Regions from separate parts of the Macrococcus brunensis genome, predicted to be linked through region 1. Evidence: riboswitches for the same ligand, from Rfam matches in the RefSeq annotation. Region 1 holds a riboswitch; the other holds the start of a gene.
What was found. A riboswitch is a leader RNA that binds a small molecule or an ion and turns the genes downstream of it on or off. The one in region 1 is predicted to bind thiamine pyrophosphate.
Positions count from the first base shown of each region.

Region 2: it holds a riboswitch for thiamine pyrophosphate, as region 1 does, so the genes downstream of both, MGG13_RS00470 (ECF transporter S component) here and tenA (thiaminase II) in region 1, are expected to answer to the same signal.

Region 1 covers NZ_CP092179.1:1,858,528-1,866,418, reverse strand. The annotation lists gene murA (UDP-N-acetylglucosamine 1-carboxyvinyltransferase) at 1-349, shown strand, start outside; gene MGG13_RS09885 (DNA-directed RNA polymerase subunit beta) at 354-551, shown strand; gene fabZ (3-hydroxyacyl-ACP dehydratase FabZ) at 552-995, shown strand; gene MGG13_RS09875 (YwpF-like family protein) at 1,057-1,485, opposite strand; gene MGG13_RS09870 (single-stranded DNA-binding protein) at 1,698-2,306, shown strand; gene MGG13_RS09865 (LysM peptidoglycan-binding domain-containing protein) at 2,496-2,855, shown strand; gene MGG13_RS09860 (transglycosylase family protein) at 3,028-3,858, shown strand; TPP riboswitch at 3,940-4,035, shown strand; gene tenA (thiaminase II) at 4,085-4,750, shown strand; gene thiD (bifunctional hydroxymethylpyrimidine kinase/phosphomethylpyrimidine kinase) at 4,743-5,561, shown strand; gene thiM (hydroxyethylthiazole kinase) at 5,533-6,318, shown strand; gene thiE (thiamine phosphate synthase) at 6,319-6,951, shown strand; gene yidC (membrane protein insertase YidC) at 7,028-7,879, shown strand.
Region 2 covers NZ_CP092179.1:88,287-96,177, reverse strand. The annotation lists gene MGG13_RS00480 (energy-coupling factor transporter transmembrane component T family protein) at 1-359, opposite strand, end outside; gene MGG13_RS00475 (ABC transporter ATP-binding protein) at 352-1,761, opposite strand; gene MGG13_RS00470 (ECF transporter S component) at 1,748-2,323, opposite strand; TPP riboswitch at 2,394-2,494, opposite strand; gene MGG13_RS00465 (amino acid permease) at 2,591-3,988, opposite strand; gene MGG13_RS00460 (pyruvate oxidase) at 4,330-6,063, opposite strand; gene MGG13_RS00455 (TIGR01777 family oxidoreductase) at 6,185-7,054, shown strand; gene MGG13_RS00450 (YbgA family protein) at 7,047-7,430, shown strand; gene MGG13_RS00445 (pyrimidine dimer DNA glycosylase/endonuclease V) at 7,435-7,891, opposite strand, start outside.

The DNA of each region.
Region 1 (7,891 bases):
ACAGATGACAGCCCTGATGATGACGGCAGAGACTGAAAGTCGTATGACAGAAACCGTATTTGAGAATCGTTTTATGCATATCGATGAATTTATGAAGATGAACGGAAATGTCAGAGTCAGCGACCGTACTGCTTTTATTCGTAAGAGTGAGCTGCACGGTGCATCAGTGAAATCAACAGATTTAAGAGCAGCTGCTTCACTGATTCTTGCAGGACTGGTCGCAGAAGGTTATACACGTGTGACTGAACTGAAGCACCTTGACCGTGGGTACGTTAACTTCCATGGCAAACTCAAGCAATTAGGAGCAGATATTGAGCGAACGGAAGAAGATAAAGTAGAAGTGAGGTAAAAAAATGGCTAATTATTCAGGTAATGAAGTCGTTCACCGCAAAATACCGATGTTTGTGACGATTGTAATTATACTTGTACTGGCACTCATCTTATTTTTAGTTGGACTGATGATGGGTTACGGTGTTCTTCATTCACCGTTTGGCATCTTTAATCCAAATACATGGACACATATTTTCGAATTGACAGGGAGCTTAAATTAGATGGAAACTATTCTGACTTTTGATGAAATCAAGAAAATTATTCCGCATCGTTATCCATTTCTGCTGATTGACCGAGTTGTTGAGCTGGAAGAAGGTAAACGCTGTGTGGGCATCAAGCAAGTGAGTGGCAATGAACCTTTCTTTCAAGGGCATTTCCCGGACTATGCTGTCATGCCCGGGGTTCTGATTGTTGAAGCACTGGCACAAGTAGGTGCAGTTGCGATGCTTGATATGGAAGCAAACAAAGGAAAAATCGCTTTATTTGCAGGAATTGATAAATGCCGTTTTAAAAAACAGGTGACGCCTGGTGATACGTTGAGATTAGAAGTAGAGATCTCTAAAATTAAAGGGCCTATCGGTAAAGGAACTGCAACAGCAACAGTAGACGGCGCAGTAGCCTGCAGCTGTGAAATTACATTTGCATTAACAGATGCTAAAGAATAATGAAACCCCTTGTCACATCTTAAAGTGTGACAGGGGGCTTTTGTTTAAAGTGAAATTTTATTCAGTCTTTTTCTCTTAAAATAGGTTTAGAGACCATCATGCGATTAAATGTGCTAATCAATTCATCACCTGTTAACTCATCTTCAACAAGTTGCTCAAGCAGCTGCTCTGCATAAGCCTGTCTTGGTGTATAAATATGACATTCAAAAATAACAGAAATATGGTCATTTAATTCTTTGATATTTTTAATAGTTGCTTCAAACAAGGCTGGATCATTGGAGGCGCGCGTGATGACAACTCTTGTGTCCAGCACGGTGTGGTTTTGCTGATAGGCTTCCATTGTTTCTTTATGTATACGATCAATCAAGATTTCCAGCAGCCAGCCTGTACCACTGTTCTCCTTATTAATGATGACTCCATCATGTACGGTGAACTCATGTGTGGTCTCATTTTCTACAATCTGAAACCTGAGTGCTTTAAATGTTTTCATGGATCCATCCTCCTTTCATTCATTATATAGTTTGCCTGAATTTAATTCAAAAAGTTATCGATTTTCCTGAAATGTCAGTAATAAGTCGCAGTTTTTTATCAAATACAAGTAATTTATCAGAATCTGCACTACCTGAGCCGCAGAAAAATAAAAACGGTGATTTTTCAATTTATTTCAGTCAGGTTATAGTGAGTTTAGAAAGGAGGTGACACATGATCAATAAAGTTGTGCTCGTTGGACGCCTGGCGAATGCGCCTAAAACCAACCAACATTCCAGTAAAAATAGCGTACAGTGCGTCACATTCCCTATTGCGATTGAACGGGGGTATAAACCTCGCGATGAGCAAGCTCAGACAGTAGATTTCCTGCACTGTAAAGCTTTCAACAAAACAGCGGCGAATATATTACAATATTGTCGTAAAGGCTCAACAGTTTGTGTGACGGGTCAGATCCACAGCAACCGTTACCAGAAACCAGGAGAAGATAAACCACAGTATTTTACAGAAATTCTGATTGAAAGCATCAAGTTTCTGCCTAATTTTGGTGCCATTAAAACAGGTGATATACTCCCTCAGACACCTGATGAAATCTGGAGTGAACTATCAGATGCCGAAAAAACACATACGATTCTGCTGGCTAAAGAAAAATTAGTAAAACAGATGATTGCTGATCAGAATACAGCACCCATCGAGACCGAACCAGTTAAAGTCATTACTGATGATGAAAGTCATGAGTTACTGAAATCACTTGATACATTAACGAATGATACGCCACAGGAAAAAGCTGAAGACGAAACAAAGGAAGCAGCTGTACTCTCATAAGACATCCTTCTTACTCACACCCCACTCGCCCTTTCAAACGTGCTGTCTGGAAGGGTTTTTTATTTTGATATCATTTTGTAATGCTAACGTAATTTAAAGAGCCGACTTATCATTTTTCTGTAACCATAGAAATCATAAAGCGTGCTAAAGTAATATCAAGATTAAACAAAGACGGGAGACAACACAGAAATGAATAGATTATCAGTCATTGTCGGTGCTGTCATTTTGTCTGGCATTGTAGCAACAACGAATGCTGAAGCAAAAATGCAAAATTTGCAGATGGATGAATCGGTTTGGTCAATTACAGATAAATATGATAGAACGATTGAGAACATAGAAAAAATCAACGCGGTTGATACCACTCTAATTACACCTAATCCGAAAGTAGAAGTCCTTGTAAATGGAAAATACAAAGTGATTAAGGGCGATACAATACCAGAAATAGCCGACAAGTGTGATGTATCAGTTAAACAGATCCATCATTTAAATCATATAACAGAAGAACAAAAGTTGACTGAAGGTCGCACACTTCAAGTGAATGAGAACTGAAATTAACCCTCTGAGTTAATTTCTTTTTTTATAAAAAGAATCCAATCATAACTTTTTGTAACGATAGCGTAATATTACGCTTTTATTTTATATATATCTGTAACCTATGAAATATTTTATTCTGATATATTGTTATTAATGAAAAAAGACCATCCCTAGGAGGAAAACATTTATGAAAAAAGTATTGGCGGCATCGACTGCAGTAGCGGTAGCAGGATCTTTCGTAGCAACAGCAAATGCAGCAGAGTACACAGTTAAATCTGGAGATACACTTTGGGCGATTTCACAGCAATATGGTACTTCAGTTGCAAATCTTAAAGCTGAAAATGGTTTAACTTCTAATCTGATCTTACCGAAACAAGTTTTAAAAATTAATGAAAAAGCTGTTAAAGCGGAAAATCATGATACAACAGTCTATCATATCGTTGCAGGCGATACTTTAGGGAAAATCGCTGCTCAGTTCAATGTAACAGTAGCAGATCTTAAAGCCTGGAATAACTTATCATCTGATTTAATCATTGCAGGTAAAACTCTAGTAGTGGGTGGTCAACAAGCAGCACCAGTAAAAACATACCAGGCGCCAGTACAGCAGGCGGCACCAGTAAAAACATATCAGGCACCAGCACAGCAGGCGGCACCAGTAAAAACATACCAGGCGCCAGTACAGCAGGCAGCACCAGTGAAAACATATCAGGCACCAGCTCAACAAGCTCCAGCATATCAAGCGCCTAAAGCAGCGACAACTCAAACTTCAGCTGCTTCATACGCTACAAATTCAAGCGTAGATGCTCATTTAAAATTAATTATGCAACGTGAATCAGGCGGTAACCCACGTGCGGTCAACCCAGCTGGTTACTACGGTTTATTCCAGTTTTCACCAACAACTTGGGCTGCTGTCGGCGGCACAGGTAACCCGGCTAATGCTTCTGTTGAAGAACAATGGAAACGTGCTCGCATCCTTTATACACAATACGGTGCACAGCACTGGAGCACAGCTTACTAATCATTCAAGACTATCTGCGGATAGTCTTTTTTTATTTGCATTCAAACCTTGAGTTCTATATGCTTAACATAACAATATATCTATTACTGCTAGGGGTGCCTGATGGCTGAGATGACGATGTCAAACCCTTTACCTGATCTAGATAATGCTAGCGTAGGAAAGCGGTCGTGCTTAAAGACCTTTTTCTGCAGAAATAGGTCTTTTTTATTTTGAAGGAGGAATCACTATGTTTACAGATGAACTACAACAGGAAGCGGCGCCTATTATTGATGCCATTTATCATGATCCTTTTATTAAAGGTATCATCAACGGGGATATTTCGAAGGATGCGATTCGTCATTATTTGAAAGCAGATCACCTCTATTTAAATGAATTTGCTAAAATCTATAGTCTCTTAATTGCGAAATTAGATGATAAAGAAGATATACGTTTTCTGCTCGAGCAGATTGACTTTGTCGTCAACGGCGAAGTGACTGCCCATTATACGATGGCAGATTATGTCGGGGAGGACTATGCATCGATTATCGAAGGCGGCGAGTGGTATCCGGCGAGCGATCACTATATCAAACATATGTACTACAATGCTTTTAAATATGATGATGCAAGTTTCACCATCTGTGCGATGGCCCCTTGTCCTTATGTTTACCAACAGCTGGCTTTAAAAATAAAAGAAAATCATGATTTAATAGGTAATCCTTTAAAAGACTGGGTGGATTTCTATGCGGTGAATATGGATGAGTTGATGGGTCATCTGAACCGCTGGGTCAATCGTTTTGCTGAAACAACGACCGAGCAGAATAAAGCTATTTTAAGACGTAATTTCCTTGAAAGCTGTGTTCACGAAAGAAGATTTTTCGCGATGTCATATCATCAGGAGAAATGGAATGTTTAAAACAGCACTCTCTATTGCAGGAACAGATCCGACTGGCGGCGCCGGTACAATTGTTGATGTTAAAGTCTTTCAGTCAAGAGGTGTTTACGGGATGAGCGCCATTACCAGTATCGTCGCTCAGAATACGCGCGGCGTACAGCAGGTCTTTGACCAGCCGGTGCATGTTCTGGAAGCTCAGCTTGAGAGCATCTATAGTGATATTGTGCCGGACGCTGTTAAAACAGGCATGCTTGCATCAAGTGAAGTCATGGATGTCGTAAGACCTTATATCGAGAAGCACCGTATTCCTTATGTCATTGATCCGGTCATGGTTGCAAAAAGCGGTGACGATCTGCTGGATGATGCAGGAAAGAACGCGGTACGCTATAAACTGCTGGATCTCGCAACAGTAGCTACACCAAACTTGCCGGAACTGGAACGTATTTTGAATATGAAGGTCGAAACGAGAAGTGATATCGACCGCGCCGGTCACATCTTTCTGAATGAAATCGGTAGTCAGTCTGTCATCGTAAAAGGGGGACATATGGAGGGCGATGCCATTGATTATCTTTTTACCAAAAAGGGTGTCACTGAGCTGCCAGCCAAAAGAATCGCGACTCATCATACACACGGCACGGGCTGCACGTTCAGCGCTGTCATTACAGCGGAACTTGCGAAAGGCCGCTCTATAGAAGACAGTGTCAGAACGGCTAAAGCCTATATCACGAGCGCGATTCTTAACAACCCGGGACTCGGCCACGGTAATGGACCGGTCAATCATTTCAGCTATCAGGAGGAAGAATATGAGACTCAATCAAATCAGACAAAATAATCCCCTTATCATCTGCCTGACGAATGATGTCGTCAAGAACTTCACTGCTAATGGTCTACTGGCGCTTGGTGCGAGTCCGGCTATGGCGACGGAAGTCGAAGAGCTGGAAGATTTTATTAAGCATGCAGGGGCAGTCCTTATCAATATCGGCTCACTGACTAAAGAAAGTATGCCTTCCATGGAAAAAGCGGCAGAAGCAGCAAATAAGTTTGGCGTTCCAGTCGTTCTGGATCCAGTTGCCTGCAGCGCGACAGCATTTAGAAAAAATTTCTGTCTGAAACTTATCGAGAACTATGATATCAGTGTCATCCGAGGCAATGCGTCAGAGCTAAAAGGGCTGATTGAAGAGGCGACAATGAAAGGGACGGATAGTGACTTATCACTTGATACAGTCGCAATCGCACAGGTAGCAGGTGGGCAGCTGGAGACTGCGGTAATCGTGACAGGCGCGCAGGATGCTGTTTATGCACAGGGCAAGGTGAAAAAGCTGTCGAACGGCACGGAGATGCTGACTAAAGTCACGGGCGGAGGATGTTTATTAGGGGCAATTGTATCCGCTTTTATATATAATGAGGTTGAACCGACATTAGATGATTTAGTCGAAGCTGTCTCTTATTACAATGTTGCAGCTGAGCGTGCTGAATCACTTGATAATGGCACTTTGCCGGGCCATTTTCAGATCAATCTGCTGGATATGTTGAACAGCATAGATGAAAATGACGTAGCAGAGAATATGCGAGTGGAAGAAGTGAGCTAATTGGAATTTAAGCGTGAGATGTTACAACTATATTTTATTTGCGGTACCAATAATACTGAAGATATTGAAACGGTTCTTGAAGAAGCCTTAAAAGCAGGCATCACTTTGTTTCAATTCAGAGAAAAAGGGACAGGCGCATTAGCTGGGGAAGAAAAAAAACAGATGGCACTCAAATTAAAAGCGCTGTGTGCGGCATACAGCGTACCTTTTATTATCAATGATGACTGGCAGCTGGCGCTTGATGTTGATGCAGATGGTATTCATCTGGGTCAGGATGATGACAAGATTGCAGACATCATTGAAAAGTTTCCGAATAAAATCATCGGGCTTTCTGTCAGCAATTTTGAGGAATACGATCAATCTGACTTAGCGCATGTGGATTATATCGGTGTGGGACCTGTCTATGAAACAAGTTCAAAAAATGATGCGAAACGTCCCGGCGGCATCGAACTGATTCGTAAGATGCGTCTCTACGATGAACAGATTCCGATTGTCGCGATTGGCGGTATTACAAATCGTAACTGCGAGATGATACTGAAAGCAGGCGCAGACGGCATCTCGACCATTTCTTCAATCGCTGCCAGTTCCAACATTGAACAAGATGTGAAGAATTATCTGGATTATTACAAATAAACGAGTTCCCTAGTTTAATCAGCACATAAAATGTGTTAAAATAACCTCTATGTGAAGAATACTATGAGGTGAAGAAATGAAGAAAAAGGCATTGATGCCATTATTGTTCGGTATTATTATATTTTTAGCGGGCTGTGATTATTCCAAAGAGTCTAATCGTACAGGCTTCTTTTATGATACGTTTGTACATCCACTGGATTTACTGATTCACTGGCTGGGTGCCAATATGGGTCATAACTATGGTCTTGCGATTATCGCGATTACGTTAATTGTGCGTCTTGCATTGTTCCCGTTCATGATGCGTACTTATAAGAACCAGAGTGTCATGAAAGAAAAAATGAACCTGATTCAGCCGCAGTTAAAAGCGATACAGGAAAAATCAAAACATGCACGTACACAAGAAGAGAAAATGGCTGCCAATCAGGAAATGATGGCACTGTATAAAGACAATAACATCAATCCACTTAATATGGGTTGTCTGCCTCTGTTAATTCAGCTGCCGATTGTTACAGGTCTCTTCTATGTTCTTAAATATCCATCAGGTGGCGGAATTACGCAGTATCCTGACTTCTTATGGTTTAAACTGACAGAGCCGGATATTTTAATGACTATTATCGCAGGTATTGTCTATGCGGCTCAGGCCTTTGTCTCTATGCAGAATATTCCTGATGAGCAGAAAGCACAAATGCGTATGATGATGTTCATTTCACCGATTATGATCATCTGGATGTCTTACATCTCTCCAGCAGCACTCCCATTATACTGGGCAGTCGGTGGGGCATTCCTTGTCCTGCAAACATGGTTAGGGAATAAGTTCTACAAACAGAAAGTTCATGAAGAAATGAAACCTCTTATCGATGCGCATGAAGAGAACCAGGAAAAAGTAGTGAGAAACACACAAGTTAAAGCGAAAAAGAAAAAAAGATAGTTTTCAATCACC
Region 2 (7,891 bases), 350 kb from region 1:
CCGAGACAGCTCACTGTAATCGTTCTAAGTGACAGATGCAGTCCTCTGAAGAGACTCTCCGTCGTAATATGGATAATACCCCATTTAAAAAGTGTATGACTCCCGTCCCCGTAAAAAATCATGAAAAGTGAAGAAGTGACGCTAAACAGTGCAATTACCGAGAAAAGCGGCAGGACAATCTTCAGCCGTGTCCCGGAAAAAAGCAGCATAAAAGAGAACATCAACAGCGCCATATAAAGCATGACGTCGAAGCGATGAATGAAGATGACCAGAAAGAAGAGCAGGACACCTGCTATCATCTTCGTCAGGATGTTGACATGGTCCATCATCGTGATGCGTGTCTTAAACTGTTCATACATGAGCTGCACCTACTTCTTTCAACTGATTCTCCGTTACATGAAAGCGTCGCGTCGGATAGCGTTCCACAATATGCGGGTCATGGGTCACCATCATCACCGTCTGCCCCTGCTGCACCCGCTCCTTAAAAAGTGTCAGCAGCTGGAACGTATTATGACTATCCAGTCCGAACGTCGGTTCATCGAGCAGAATGATATCTGCCGGGGAACTGAGGGCTGTTGCGACACTCAGCCGTCTTTTCTGTCCCATCGAAAGTTCAAAAGGATGCTGGTCTCTGACATGCTTAAGCTGCAGTAGCTCTAACATCTGCATCGTCTTGTCGCGTGCTGTTTCCTTATTCTGATGGTAGTAGTTGACGTAGACTTCATCATAGACGCTATTCTGGATGAACTGCAGCTCCGGATTCTGATAGACCAGATAAAAATGAGCGGCAGCATCGCGGACTGTTTTCAGTCTGATGTCCACGTAATACATCACACCCTCATACGGAACCATCTGCAGCATTGATTCAAGCAGTGTCGTCTTCCCTGTACCATTCTGGCCGGTAATGACAATCCACTCTCCTAAACCAATCTGCAGCTCCTCTACTGCGTACAATGCTTTTTTACCACGCTTAATCATGCCATTCTTGTAGCTGAATAACGGTACGGATTCCACTTTATCCTCAAGCGACGACGGTGCATGCTGCCAGGCATTCGGATGCCAGATACCATAATCCGAGAGCAGCGATTCATAGTGCTCTAAAATATAGGACGGTGCACCTTGCTGCACGATCTCACCTTGTTCGTTCATCACGATTACACGGTCAACATGCTGCCAGATATGCTCGACTTTATGTTCTACAATCACTACGGTCTGATCATGCCACAGACTAATCAACAGTGACCAGAGCTGTTCTGTCGCTTCAGTATCAAGCATAGCGGAAGGCTCGTCTAAGAAGAGTGTATCAGCCTGCTGAAGCAAAGTCCCTGCTATCGCCAGTTTCTGTTTCATGCCACCACTCAGCTGGTTGATAAGCTGACTTTTATCGACATTCAAGTTTACTTCACGAAGAGCATGTTCTATACGCTGATCCATCTCACCTGCCGGCACTTGTCTGTTTTCCAGAATAAAGGCCAGTTCTTCGTACACTTTCGGCATACAGAACTGACTATCAGGATCCTGAAAAATAACAGCAGCACTCGGATCAATCAGACGTTCTTCGTACTTCATCGGCAGGTCTATCAATTCAGGTACAATGCCTGCCAGCACATTGAGCAACGTGCTTTTACCGCAGCCGGAAGGTCCAAGCAGCAATACTTTTTCCTTTTCTTTGATGTCAATCGATAACCCGTCAAATATCTTATCCTTAACCCCGGGATATTTCAGCCGTAGATCTGTTACTTTAAGTTTAGAGTGCGTCATAATCTTCCTGTGATGCAGAACGGAATAGACGTGTGACACCGGTCTGATCAAGCGCTTTGACGAGTATATAAGGGAGAATACCCGCCAGCACGGCTCCGCTGATTACACGAAATACAATGAAAAGAATTAAGTTCCACGCTGCAACTTCACTCATATAACCGTAGAAATAGTCGATTGGCAAGCTGATCAAAGCAGCTGCGACACCCGCTAATATACATACCATCACACTGCGAGAACGATATCTGAATGCCATGAATACAAGCTCACAGGCAAGACCCTGCAGTAAAGCAAAGACAAATGTCGGGATATCAAATTTCCCCATGATAATCGTCTCACCGGCACCAGCTGCAAACTCAGCCAGTAGTGCAATACCGAATTTCGGTACAATCAAGTAAGCGACAACAGCTGCAGCAAACCACATACCATAAGTCAGCTGTTCAACATGAACACCAAGCGGTTTAACGGCTTCATAGGGCAGCCACCACAAATTATAGATAAAACCAAAAATCACTGCGACAAGCACTGTTACTAAAATATCTGATAACGTCAAACCTTTTCTCATTCCAATATCCTCCTCAACAAAAAACACGCAACCATCACAAGATGATTGCGCGTCAAAAAAGACATAGAAAAATAAAATCTATACACTTTCCTCCGCTAGCATCAACTAGATCAGGTTCAAAGGGTTCGAGATTATCTCGTCTCAGTTACAATAACACCCCTAGTGTTTCTGTTATGTATTTGTATTTAAACTGTATACTTGTCCGGAATTAAAGTCAATAACATTTCCTGAGAAATAAAAAAAGCGATACCGAAGTATCGCTTCATATTAATCGCGGTAAACCGTTCTTTCTGCCACACCGCGCGCTTTATCTTTTTTGTTATAACCCAGCATAAAGTATGCTGCTGTCACGATTGCAAGGAAGATAAAACCGATAATAACAGATATACGAGTATCCGGATTGATCAGCATGAAAAATAATACTAATACCAGGAATCCGATTGTCAGCCAGTTCGTCACTGGTGCGCCCGGCATCTTGAATGGATGATCTTTAATCAGTTCCGGATGTTTCTTTCTAAACTGCATATGACTGATCAGAATCATGAACCATGGTACCATACCTGGCAGGATTGATGCGCTATAGACATAGACAAAAATTTTATCCGCCCCTGGAATCACGACATTGAGGATAACGCCCAGGAAGATACCGATTGCAATAGCAAGAACTGCATAGAATGGCACGCCTGTTTTTAAGACTTTACCGAAGATAGCTGGCATTTTGCCTTCTTGTGCCAAAGTGTAGACCATACGACTTGAACTGAAGATACCTGCATTGCATCCCGACATTGCAGCGGTGATAACAACGAAGTTAATCAGACCCGCTGCGACTGTGATACCAATTTTAGCGAATGTTGCTACGAACGGGCTGCCGATTGTACCTAATTGATCCCATGGATAAACAGTAACGATAACGAAGATAGCACCAATATAGAAAATCAGAATACGCCATACAATGCTGTTAACTGCTTTTTGAATATTTTTTTGAGGATCTTTTGTTTCACCAGCTGTAATTCCGATTAACTCAACTCCTTGATAAGCACCGACTACGATAGAAAGTGCAAACAAGAAACCTGTCAATCCATTCGGGAAGAATCCACCATGTTCAGTTAAGTTGCCAAAACCAATAGGATTTCCACCGTTACCAAAACCGAATAAAATAACGCCTAATCCCGCAACGATCATCAGAATAATTGTGACAACTTTAATCATCGCAAACCAGAATTCAAACTCACCGAATGCTTTTACAGATGCTAAGTTCGCAACAGCGAGTGTCACGACTACGATCAGACCTGGAATCCAAGTCGGTAATTCCGGCCACCAGTACTGCATATACTGACCGACGGCGATAACTTCACTCATCCCAACAACAACCCACTGGAATATATTACTCCAGGCAGTTGCATAACCCGCTGCCGGATGAATGTAATCATTTGCATACTGAGCGAATGAACCTGTCGTTGGATAAAGATAAACCATTTCTCCCATTGCGCGCATGATGAAGAATAAGAAAATACCAGCTACTAAATACGCAATGAGTGCAGATGGTCCTGCCCAGTTAATAACACTGGAAGCCCCCATAAATAATCCAACACCAATTGTTCCGCCGAGTGCAATCATCTGGACCTGACGTGAGCTCAGTCCTCTGTGTAATTGATTGTCTTCCATTACTTTTACCTCTTTCCTTTATATAAGTGAAATATTTATTTTCTCTGTTATTATACAGCAATTTCACAAGTTGTAAATCACAAATTCATCGCTTTTAAGCAATAAAGCAAATAATTTTCTAAATATTCTTTGAATTTGTAATAGCTTGGTATAAAAGTATTTATAAAATATGAATTATGCATATAAATAGATTTTAATAAAATAAAATATTAATAAATACAGAAAAAAATACCAAATTTCACAAATAAATGGTGAGATTGTGATATTTAAAATACCGTTATTATATAACAGAAAGACATAAAAAAATCGGAAGCAAATTTGCTTCCGATAACTTTATTTAATTAAAGCACACGTCTGATCAATGTTTTAAGAGGTGGCATTTTTTCAAGTTTACCTTCTTCAAGTAATGAACGGATTTCAAACTTAGCATAACCCAGCATCTCATCAAAGACGATTTGACCTGGCAGCGGTGCTGCATCCTGATCAACATAAACATTGACAATAACAGGCTTATTAGCCGCTTTTGCCTGCTGCATAGCTGGTGCAAGTTCTTCCGGTTTTGTGACATTGATACCCATACCGCCACAGCTTTCAGCAAACTTAGCATAATCGATATCTGCTAAGTTAATAGCGTATTCCAGCTCTCCTGCAGCCTGCTGTTCATACTTGATGAATGATAACTGCTGGTTATTCATAACAACTACAATCATCGGCAGGTTGTAATAGACAGCAGTGACAAAGTCCTGCATGACCATTGAGAAGCCACCGTCACCGGCAATTGCAATCGCCTGACGCTCTGGGAAAGCAATCTTAGAAGCGATTGCGCCCGGTAACGCACAGCCCATTGTTCCGAGCCAAGCAGAAGTAATAAATTTATTTTGGTGATCTAATCTTAAATACCTTGTACTCCATACTGTTGAAGTACCGACATCAATTGAGAATGTTGCATCGGGCTCAGCAATTTTTTCGATTTCGGCCATCACGCGTTCTGGACGGATAGGTGTAGAGTCTTTCATCCGGTCTTCTTCTAGCCACTTGTTCCAGTTCACCATATTTTCCTGACATGCTTCAAGGAATGGACGACGTCCAACCGCTTCACAAGCCTGTGTCAACTCTGGCAGAATATCTTTTGCATGTCCTATCAGTGGTACATCTACATCATAACGTTTGCCGATATTTTTCAGATTGATATCAAGCTGAATACAAGGGACATTCTCATCTGGCAGATAGCTGACATAGGGGTAATTCGTACCTAATAAGATCAGTAAATCCGCTTCTTTCATTGCTTCAAAAGCTGGCTTCGTGCCAATTTTACCGATATTACCAAGTGATTGCGGATGTGTATCTGGAATAATACCTTTAGCTGGGAGCGTAATCATAGCTGGTGCTTTAATGCATTCAATGAAATGAATCACTTCATCTTTAGCACCTTTCGTTCCTACACCTGCAAGAACCACTGGATTTTTACTATTACCGATCAATTCTGCCGCTGCCGCAATTTTATCAGTCGGCGCAGAGAAATGCGGTCTGACATATTCATATTTTTTATCAAGTGTATTATCTTCAATCTCTGTTTTAAGAATATCCCCGGGAATCGTCAATACCGCTACGCCTGATTCATCATATGCTGTTTTAATCGCTTCATTCACCGTATCGAAAATTCGATTTGGATCCGTCACAATCTGGTTGAATACCGCTACACCTTGGAACATTGTAGAGATATCGACTTCCTGGAAGTAACCTGAACCAATCTGATCTGTATTGGTATGTCCGCATAGGACAAGTGTCGGCACATTATCCATTTTTGCATCGTACATGCCGTTTAATAAATGGACCGCACCTGGTCCACCTATCCCTAACGAAACAGCAATCTTACCTGTTAATTTCGTATAACTTGCCGCTGCAAGTGTCGCTACTTCTTCATGTCTGACATTATAGAATTTGATACTTTCTTCTTCATGCTTAAGTGCATCTACCACTGAATCAATTGAATCGCCTGGAATACCATAGACATGATCAATGCCCCAGTTTTTAAGTGCTTTGACTAATGCGAGATTTGCTTTGATTTTACTCATAATGATGCCTCCTTTTTATTATACATCTGTTATCTACCCGTCGCTTTTCATTCTAATCACTTATCGTGTATGGCATAGACTTAAACAGGGTATAATATTAAAAATAAAAGGGGGCAATATGATGAAGAAAATATTACTGACTGGCGGTACTGGACTAGTAGGTTCTCGATTAATTGAAATGACAGACCATGAGTTTTATATTCTGACGCGTTCTGATAAGGAAGACACCGCGCATGTTAACTATATCAACTGGAATAATGATGATTATTTATCTCAGATACCCGAAGTAGACCTCATCATCAATCTAGCCGGGGCGAGTCTGAGTAACCGCTGGACCCAGCAACATAAACAAGCGATTGTCAAAAGTCGCATAGAATCTACGAAGAAGCTAGGTCCTATCATTGAACAGCAGCAGAAGAAACCTTTCCTGATTTCTGCAAGCGCTGTAGGCTATTATCCACCTGCTAAAAATCTCTCCTATACAGAAGCCGACCGTTTCGAAGCATTTGACTTTCTATCTAAAACCGTTCATTTATGGGAGCAGGAAGCAGCTAAACTTAAGGTAGCGACTGCTTATTGCAGATTTGGTGTTATCTTCTCAAACCAAGGCGGGGCGCTCCCTATTATGGTTAAGCCCTATCAATTCTATATTGGCGGTAATATCGGCGATGGTCAGCAGGTCTACTCCTGGATTCATATTGATGACCTCATTCGTGCTCTCCTTTTCATCTACGATCAACAACTGACAGGGATCTATAACTGCACCGCACCAGAGCCTGCCACGCAGGAAGAAGTCGGGAAAGCAATCGCTGAAGCACTTCATAAACCTCACTTCCTACCTGTGCCTGAGATTGCACTGAAGACCTTACTTGGTGAACAGGCGATAATGGTTACAGACGGTCAGCGCGTTCTACCGGATAAACTCATTTCAGCAGGCTTTAAGTTCCAGCACCCGACTATCAAAGAAGCGATTACAAGTTTATATGGTTAATCAAAAAGAACAGAAAAAAGCAGTTGAAAAACGCTGGCGTGAGGAAAAATATAAAGTGATGTATCATAGTCAGCAGCACTATAATGACATCAGAGGCCTGATGAAAGAACAGCTGACGGATATCGATATCCTGAACACACAAATCAGTGAAGCGTATGCACTGGAGCCTACGCACGGTTCTATGCTCAATACATTTCAGCATTTATGGGGATATTTCAAGAACAAAGCGACCCCAGAAGAAAAAGAGCTCTTTCTGCCGCTACTGAACCAGGTACCTGAAAAGAACGATGTTATCATCCAGCAGCTCCATCATTTAGCCCTTAAATATAATGTTAAATACCTCAAAGAAAGCAGTATATTAACCGAAAAAAACTGACGTATCAGACGTCAGTTTTTTTCGGTTGAAAACCACAGCGTGGACTGGTGGTATCGTTCAGCCATTTATCATGGAGAAGCTGCTGATAAGCTTCATACACCGTTTCGCCCTCAAGCCTCGTATCCCCATAAACATAATAAGGCGGTAGCGGCTCATGCGAAAACGCTTCCTGATTGGCAAAGATAATATCCGCCAGTACATCGAGATCTTCTTTAAAGGCAGGAGAACGCTTGCCACCTCGTCTTTGATGCTCCAGGTCCATTTCCACAAGCATATTATAAAGGTCAATGATGTAGGGCTTGCCATTATTGTAAGCCTGTTTGACGATTGGATGATGTAAGTAACGCGTATTTCCCTGTATAATCTTCAGTTCGGCAAGACAGACACGTATGATCTGGTATAACTCGAGCACCTGTTTGGACAATCTTCTATTATCCAAATACTGTGCGCTGATTTTATGA